DNA from 2 places in the Roseixanthobacter finlandensis genome. Region 1 is predicted to be linked to the other one. Evidence: predicted binding sites of a transcription regulator. Region 1 holds the regulator's gene; the other holds the start of a gene.
The links. The regulator LexA, encoded in region 1, represses DNA repair genes until DNA is damaged. The targets are predictions, from matches to a motif close to TGTTCNNNNTGTGTTCNG.
Positions count from the first base shown of each region.

Region 1 (4,209 bases):
CCGCCGAAAGCAACGCCGCTCGCGCAAGCGCCGCCGACAGCGGTGCGCATCGCAGCCCTGGTTCATGGCGTGCGGGTCGCGCTCGCCGCCCGCATCCGCCTGGTGCTGAGCGGTGCCGCCGCCGACATCGCCGTGGCGCTGGTGACTGGCGATCGCTCCTCCATCGCGCCGGCGGTGGAAGAAAGCATGCGCCTGTCCGGCCTCACCCATGTGCTGTCGATTTCCGGCCTCCATATGGCGCTGGTGGCGGGCACGCTGTTCGCGCTGGTGCGCGGGCTGCTGGCGCTGTTCCCGCCCTTGGCGCTCGGGGCGCCGGTCAAATCGCTCGCGGCGCTCTGTGCGCTGACCGGAAGCGCGCTTTATCTCGTGCTGTCGGGCAATGATGTCGCCGCGCAGCGCTCGTTCCTCATGCTCGGCCTGGTGCTGCTGGGGGTGATCGTGGGGCGCGCCGCGCTGACCTTGCGCAGCGTCGCGGTGGCGGCGGTGCTGGTGTTGGCGGCGGCGCCGGTTTCGGTGCTCGATCCCGGCATGCAGATGTCCTTTGCCGCGACGCTCGCGCTGGTGGCGGCGTTCGAGCGGCTGCGCCCGCTGCGCCTGGGATGGACGGCCGAAGGGCCGGTGGCGCGCATCGCGCTGAAGATCGCCCTGTTCGTGGGCGGCCTTGCGCTGACCTCCCTGGTCGCGGGCCTCGCGACGGCGCCTTATGGCGCCCTGCATTTCCAGCGCATCGGCGCCTATGGCCTGCTCTCGAATCTCGCCGCCATGCCGGCGGTGAGCTTCCTGGTGATGCCGTTCGGCCTGCTCGGCGTGCTGCTGCTGCCGTTCGGACTGGATTCGCTGGCCTGGCCGATCATGGGGCTCGGCATCGACATCATGGTGGGCGTGTCGGACAAGGTGGCCGCGCTGCCGGGCGCCGGGTTGCGGACCGATTGGTTCAACCCGCCTTCGGTGCTCGCCGCGAGCCTCGCCCTGCTGTGCCTGTGCCTGCTGCGGGGACGGCTCGCGGCGATCGCGCTTGTTCCGGCGCTCGTGGCCCTCGGCCTCGGCGGCGCGCCGCCGCGACCGGACATTCTGATCGCGCCGAACGGGCGCACGGTGGCGGTGCGCGCGGGCGATGGGCGGCTTTCCATCCTCGGGGCGACTTCCAATCGGATGGTGGCGGACCAATGGCTGAGCCGGGAGAGCGATAGCCGCACCGCGCAGTCCGAGGGCCTTGCCGACGCGTTTCGCTGCGACCGGCTGGGATGCACGGCCACCACCTCGGGCGGCGTGCTCGCCGTCTCCCGTCGGCCGGAGGGGCTTGAGGCGGACTGCCTGAACGCGGCGCTGATCGTGAGCCCCCACCCGGCGCCGAAAAAATGCCCGGCGAGGGTCGTCACGCCCACAGACATGGCCAATACCGGCACGCTGGCCTTGTTTCGTGCGCCCGAGGGGCAGGCATCGCTTGAGGGATGGCGCATCGTCCCGGCGCGGTCCGCACGTCAGCAGCGCCCGTGGATGCCACTTCTTCCGCCGGTCACCGAGGGGGAAAGAGAAGCGGGGTCCGCTTCACAGATCGAGGACGATGCCGCCCGCTGACGCCGCCAAGTGAGGACCGAAATCAGGTTGAACCCGGAAAACTCAATAGCGGCGCATCAGGCCGACCAAACGCCCCTGCACACGGATACGGTCCGGGCCGAAGATCCGGGTCTCATAGGCCGGATTGGCGGCTTCCAGCGCAATGGATGCGCCCTTCTTGCGCAGGCGCTTCAATGTGGCTTCCTCATCGTCCACAAGGGCGACGATGATGTCCCCGGTCTCGGCGCTGTCGCATTTGCGGATCAGCACCGTGTCGCCATCCAGGATGCCGGCCTCGATCATGCTGTCGCCGCGCACCTCCAGGGCGAAATGCTCGCCGGTGCCCAGCATTTCGGGCGGCACGTTCAAGGTGTGGCTGCGGGTTTGGATAGCCGAGATGGGCGATCCGGCGGCGATCCGGCCCATGACCGGCACGGTCACCGTCGGCGCGGTTTCCTCATCCTCCGACGGCGGGCGCACACGGCCGAGGCTGCCCTCGATCACGCTCGGGGAGAAGCCGCGCCCGCCGGCGGTGGCCGCACGGCTCGCGGCAAGGCCGGGGGCTGCGCTGTCCGGCAGGCGGACCACTTCCAGCGCCCGGGCGCGATTGGGCAGGCGGCGAATGAAGCCGCGCTCTTCCAGGGCGGTAATCAGCCGATGAATGCCGGACTTTGAGCGAAGGTCGAGTGCTTCCTTCATCTCGTCGAAGGAGGGCGGGACGCCGGTTTCCTTCAGGCGTTCATGGATGAAACGCAACAGATCATATTGCTTGCGCGTCAGCATGGTCTCACCCGTCCCCATCCCGCTTCCGTCTCGGCAGCGATGTCCCGCAAGAGATCATTGAAACCGAAACAAATCATGAACAAGCATTAGCTGTTCCTTTTGTGTTCCGCAAGGGTGAACATCGCGTTAACGGTATTTCAGGAGGGCAGCTGAAGCACGGAACAGGCATCGCCGGTCTCTCCGGCGGGTGCGAAAGCGGGCCGGATCAACAGGCAATCGGCCATGGCGAGCGTGGTGAGCATCGAGCTGTCCTGGATCGGCAGCGGCGTCGCGACCAAGGCTCCGTCGTCGGCGAACGAGAGGGTCGCGCGCATATAATCCACCCGGGAATCATTGGCTCTCACCGGGCAGCCGAGGCGCGCCGCGCGCAGGTGCGGGCCCTGAGTGGCGGCTCCCTGGAGCGCGTTCAACAGCGGAACCAGGAACAACACGGCGCCGACATAAGCCGACACCGGATTTCCCGGCAGGCCCAGCACGCGCATGGCGCCGCGCGCGCCGAACATCAGCGGCTTTCCCGGCCGCAAGGCGATCTTGTGGACGGTCAGCGTCACCCCCTCGCTGCGCAGGGCGGGCGCGATCAGATCGTGCTCACCCACCGAGGCGCCGCCGGAGGTGATCAGCACGTCTATTCCCGATTCGGCCGCGGCGCGGATGGCGGCGCGGGTCGAATCAAGGGAATCGCCCACAAGGCCGAGGTCCACCGCATCCGCCCCATGGGCGCGCGCCAGCGCCGCGAGGCCATAGACATTCGACACCACGACGTCGGAGAGCGCGCCGCGGCCTTCTCCGGGGCGAACCAGTTCATCGCCGGTTTGCAGAATGCCCACCTTCGGCCGCGCGATAACGTCGAGCGTGGCATGGTCGGCCGCCGCCGCCAGCATCACGTCACGACCGGTGAGGCGGCGCCCGGCGGGAAGAATCAGGCTGCCGGCGGGAAAATCGAACCCGGCCTTGCGCACGTTGCGCAGCGGCGCGGTGGCGGCGGTGGTGGTGATGAGATCCCCCTCGCGCGCGATATTTTCCTGAATCACCACCGTGTCCGCCCCCGTGGGCAGGAGCGCGCCGGTGAAGATGCGGACCGCTTCCCCCGGCGCGACTGTGCCCGCAAACGGACGCCCGGCGGCGGATTCGCCGATCACGCGCAAGGTGGCGGGAACCTGCGCGATATCGGCGGCGGCCACCGCATATCCGTCCATGGCCGACATGTCGGCGGCCGGCTGGCTTCGCCGCGCCCAAAGATCGGCGGCGAGCACGCGGCCCGTGGCTTCGGCAACCGGCACGGATTGCACGGACAATCGCACAACGCCGGCCACCACAAGCGCGAGGGCCTCATCCACTGGCATCAATGCCATGTCGCCCTGCTCCCGATTTAGTTTTTAGCTCAGGCGCCTTAGGCGTCGTCGGCGCGCCATTCGCCGGAGCGGCCGCCAGCTTTCTCCAGCAGGCGAATCCCCTCGATGCGCATGCCGCGGTCGGCGGCCTTGGCCATGTCATAGATGGTCAGGCAAGCGAGGGAAACCGCCGTCAGCGCCTCCATCTCCACCCCAGTCTGCCCGCTAGTCTTGACGCGGGCGCGCACGACGAGGCCGGGGAGGGTGGCATCGGGCTCGATCTCCACTTCCACCTTGGAAATCATCAGCGGGTGGCACAGGGGAATGAGCTCATGGGTGCGCTTGGAGGCCATGATCCCGGCGATGCGGGCGACGCCGAGCACGTCGCCCTTCTTCGCATTGCCCGACAGGATCAGCTCCAGCGTCGGCGCCGCCATCACGACCCGCCCTTCCGCCAATGCCTCGCGCGTGGTGACCGCCTTCTGCGAGACGTCGACCATGCGCGCGGCGCCCTGGGCATCCAGATGGGTCAGTTCGG
Region 1 is NZ_CM195536.1:2,506,621-2,510,829, forward strand. It holds gene V5G24_RS11695 (ComEC/Rec2 family competence protein) at 1-1,578, shown strand, start outside; gene lexA (transcriptional repressor LexA) at 1,621-2,340, opposite strand; gene V5G24_RS11705 (molybdopterin molybdotransferase MoeA) at 2,478-3,692, opposite strand; gene moaC (cyclic pyranopterin monophosphate synthase MoaC) at 3,731-4,209, opposite strand, start outside.

Region 2 (4,209 bases), 2.2 Mb from region 1:
CATTCACCCCCTCGCGCGACAATTCGATGCCGCGCGCGTCGCAGCCGCGGGTGGTGGCCAAGAGATCCAGCAGCGCCCCGTCGCCCGAGCCGACATCCAGCACCCGCGAGCGGGGCGCCACCATGTCGGCGATCACCATCAGGTCGACACGCACCGAGGAGAAGCGGACGATCGCGTCGTCCGGGGCCAAATCCTTCACCACCATGATTCTCTCACCGCCATGGCGCGTTCATCGGCCGCGCGCGGCCGGCAGGCCGGCGGCCTTGGCGGCGCTGTCGAGGAAGCCGTGGGCGATGGCGAACAATTCCGGCTCATGCAGCAGGAAGGCGTCATGGCCCTTGTCGCTATCGATCTCGGTGAAGGACACGCTCGCGCCCGAGGCATTCAGCGCATGCACGATCGCCCGGCTGTCCTCGGTGGGAAACAGCCAGTCGGAGGTGAAGGAGGCGACGCAGAAGCGTGTCTTGGAACCCCGGAAAGCATTGGCGAGCACGCCGTCATAATCCGCCGCGAGATCGAAATAATCCATGGCCCGCGTGACATAGAGATAGGAATTGGGATCGAACCGCTGGACGAACGATTCCCCCTGGTGGCGCAGATAGCTTTCCACCTGGAAATCGGCGTCGAAGCCGAACGTGGGCAGCGCCCGGTTCTGGAGCCGGCGGCCGAATTTGCGATGCAGGGCCTGGTCCGACATATAGGTGATGTGCGCGGCCATGCGCGCCACCGCGAGCCCGCGATGGGGGGTGTGCCCCTGCTTGAGATAATGGCCGCCGGCCCATTCCGGATCGGCCATCACCGCTTGGCGGCCGACCTCGTGGAAGGCGATGTTCTGCGCCGAATGGCGGGCGGCGGTGGCGATTGGGAGGGCCGCGAACACCCGCTCGGGATAGCTCGCCGCCCATTGCAGCACCTGCATGCCGCCCATGGAGCCGCCGGCGACGCAGAACAGGCGCTCGATGCCGAGATGGTCGAGCAGCATGGCCTGGGCGTTCACCATGTCGCGGATCGTCACCACCGGCAAATCGAGGCCATAGGGCTGGCCGGTCGCCGGGTTCAGCGAGGCCGGGCCGGTGGTGCCCATGCAGCCGCCGAGCACATTGGCGCAGATGACGTAGAAGCGCTCGGTATCGATCGGCTTGCCCGGCCCCACCAGGGTCTCCCACCAGCCCGGCTTGCCGGTGACGGGATTGGCATTGGCGGCATGCTGGTCGCCGGTCAAAGCATGGCACACCAGCACGGCGTTGGTGCGCGCGGCATTGGGCTCGCCATAGGTCTGATAGGCGATCTGCACATGATCGAGCGCGACCCCGGCATCCAGGCGCAACGGGCGATCGGGCCCGAACCGCACCACCGGGGAATGGGGCTGATCGGCTTCGCGCCGCGCGATTGCGTCTTCTGTTTCCGTGGTCGGAGCCGTTGGTTCGGCCAGATTTTCCATTTCGCCTAGAAGCGACGCCCCAATCCCCGTGTCAAGCGCGCGCACGCAGGCGTGAAGGCGCACCTGTGCCGAGGCTTGCGCGGAGAAAGGTTCCGCCCCGCCTCAGCGGCCGTTCTGGCAGAGCGGGTCCATGTCCGGGCAGCCGAGCGCATTGCGGCCGGGATTGACCGAGGGATTGGGCTCCGGCGGCACGGTGCTGATGCCCTGCGGCGCGCCGCGCGGCACGATGGCGCCTGTTTCGGGCGCGGGACGCACGCTGCCCGTGGCGTCATCGGCCGCGCCCGGCGGGGTCGCCTGCGGGGCCGGACGCACGTCGAGCGGTGCGTTGCTGGTCTGTGCGGCGGCCGGGGCGATGCCTCCCGCCAAGGCCGAGACCCATGCCAGGCCGAAGGCAAGGACGACGGCGAATCTCGACTGAGCCCTACGCATATTTTCCCTCCCACGCCCGGCGCGGAGGACCGCGCGGCATCTCGAACCCCATAACACAGGCGGGCGCGGGGCGGTTCCTTCTTACCCGTGAACAAAAGGCGCTTGCGTGGCTTTTGCCGATTCGGACCGGGTTTGAGCCGCATCCGTTCCCCTGGGCGTGCGCCGCTGTCCCGCCCTGGGACAGGGGCTGAAAGGAGAACATCGGGGTGGCGGCGGCTGGAGAGCGATTCGCTCCGCCTTTGTTCCGCCCATGTTCCCCTGCGGTCTAGTATCCTGGTCTTCCTGCCCCGATATGATACAGAGCCTTCATCAAGAGGGCTTTCCCAAGACAGTCCTCCAAGATTTGCGGACGCCACGCGCTGATGGACGATGTGACAAAGCTGGCCGTCTTGCCGCGCTCGATCCGGGCGCGGGGCGTGACCGCGGTGCTCGGGCCGACCAATACCGGAAAGACCCATCTCGCCATCGAGCGCATGCTCGGCCATGAAAGCGGGCTCATCGGCCTGCCGTTGCGCCTGCTGGCGCGCGAGGTCTATCAGCGCATCGTCGAGCGGGTCGGCCCCGAACAGGTCGCCCTCGTCACCGGCGAGGAAAAGATCAAGCCGCCCCATCCGCGCTATTGGGTGGCCACCATCGAGGCCATGCCGCGCGATCTCGACGTGGCCTTCGTCGCCATCGACGAGATCCAGATCGCCTGCGACCTCGATCGCGGGCACGTCTTCACCAACCGCATTCTCAACCGGCGCGGGCGGTTCGAAACCCTGCTGCTGGGCTCGGCCACGATGCGGCCGCTGGTGGAAAAGCTGCTGCCGGGCGTCACGGTGTCAGTGCGGCCGCGCCTCTCGACGCTGTCCTTTGCCGGCGAAAAGAAGATCACCCGCCTGCCGCCGCGCTCGGCCATCGTCGCCTTCTCGGCCGAGGAGGTCTATGCCATCGCCGAATTGATCCGCCGCCAACGGGGTGGCGCGGCGGTGGTGATGGGTGCGCTTTCTCCGCGCACCCGCAACGCCCAGGTGGAGCTCTACCAGAGCGGCGACGTGGATTATCTGGTGGCGACCGACGCCATCGGCATGGGCCTCAATCTCGACGTGGACCACGTCGCTTTCGCCTCCGACCGCAAGTTCGACGGCTGGCAATTCCGCCGCCTCAACCCGGCGGAGATGGCGCAGATCGCCGGCCGCGCCGGCCGGGCCACCCGCGACGGCACCTTCGGCACCACCGGACGTTGCGATCCTTTCGAGCCGGAATTGGTGGAGCGGCTGGAAAGTCATGTTTTTGACACGGCAAAAGTGTTGCAATGGCGCAACGCGGTGCCGGATTTCACCTCTCTCAAATCCTTGATGGAGAGCCTTTCGGTACCGCCACGCGAGGAGGGATTGACCCGCGCGCCGACGGCGGACGATGTGCAAGTGCTCGAAATCATGAGCCGCGACGCGGACGTAGCGGCACGCGCAACCAATGCTGCCGCCATCGCGCGGCTCTGGGACGCATGCCAGGTGCCGGACTATCGCAAGATCTCTCCGGGTGCCCATGCGGAGCTGGTTTCGACCATTTTCGGCCATGTCGGAAACGGGGGACGACTCCCTGATGAGTGGTTCGCGCGTCAAATCGCCTTGACCGATCGCGCGGAAGGAGACATCGACACGCTGTCGAGACGGATCGCCCAGGTGCGGACACTCACCTTCGTCGCCAACCGCCCCGACTGGCTCACGGATCCGGAGCACTGGCAAGGCGTCACAAGAGGGGTCGAAGACAAGCTTTCCGACGCACTGCACGAACGGCTGGCTCAGCGGTTCGTGGATCGGCGGACCAGCGTGCTCATGCGACGCCTGCGAGAGAATACGATGCTCGAGACTGAGATCAGCAAGACCGGCGATGTTAAAGTGGAGGGCCATGTGATCGGCCACCTCCAGGGATTCCAGTTCGCGCCCGACCCCGCCGCCGGGGGAGAGGAAGCGAAGGCCTTGCGCGCCGCCGCCCAGAAGGCGCTAGCGGGAGAGATCGAGGCACGCGCGACGCGGGTCGGTCAGGCGGTGGATGAAGCCTTCGTGCTCACCGCCGACGGCACCATCCGCTGGACCGGCGAGCCGATCGCCAAGCTGATCCCCGGCGAAGAGGTGCTCAAACCCCGCTTCAAGATCATCGCCGACGAGCATCTGACGGGCCCGGCCCGCGAGCAAGTGGAAGCCCGCCTCACGCTGTGGCTGAAGGCCCATGTGGAAAAGCTGCTCGGCCCGCTGCTGAAGCTCGGCGAGGCGGAGGACATCACCGGCATCGGGCGCGGCATCGCGTTTCAGATCGTCGAGGCGCTCGGCGTGCTGGAGCGCAGCCGCGTCGCC
Region 2 is NZ_CM195536.1:300,544-304,752, reverse strand. It holds gene metW (methionine biosynthesis protein MetW) at 1-205, opposite strand, end outside; gene metX (homoserine O-acetyltransferase MetX) at 230-1,441, opposite strand; gene V5G24_RS01525 (hypothetical protein) at 1,544-1,870, opposite strand; gene V5G24_RS01520 (helicase-related protein) at 2,233-4,209, shown strand, end outside.
Region 2: the regulator LexA is predicted to act here: its motif matches at 2,111-2,128, upstream of V5G24_RS01520 (helicase-related protein).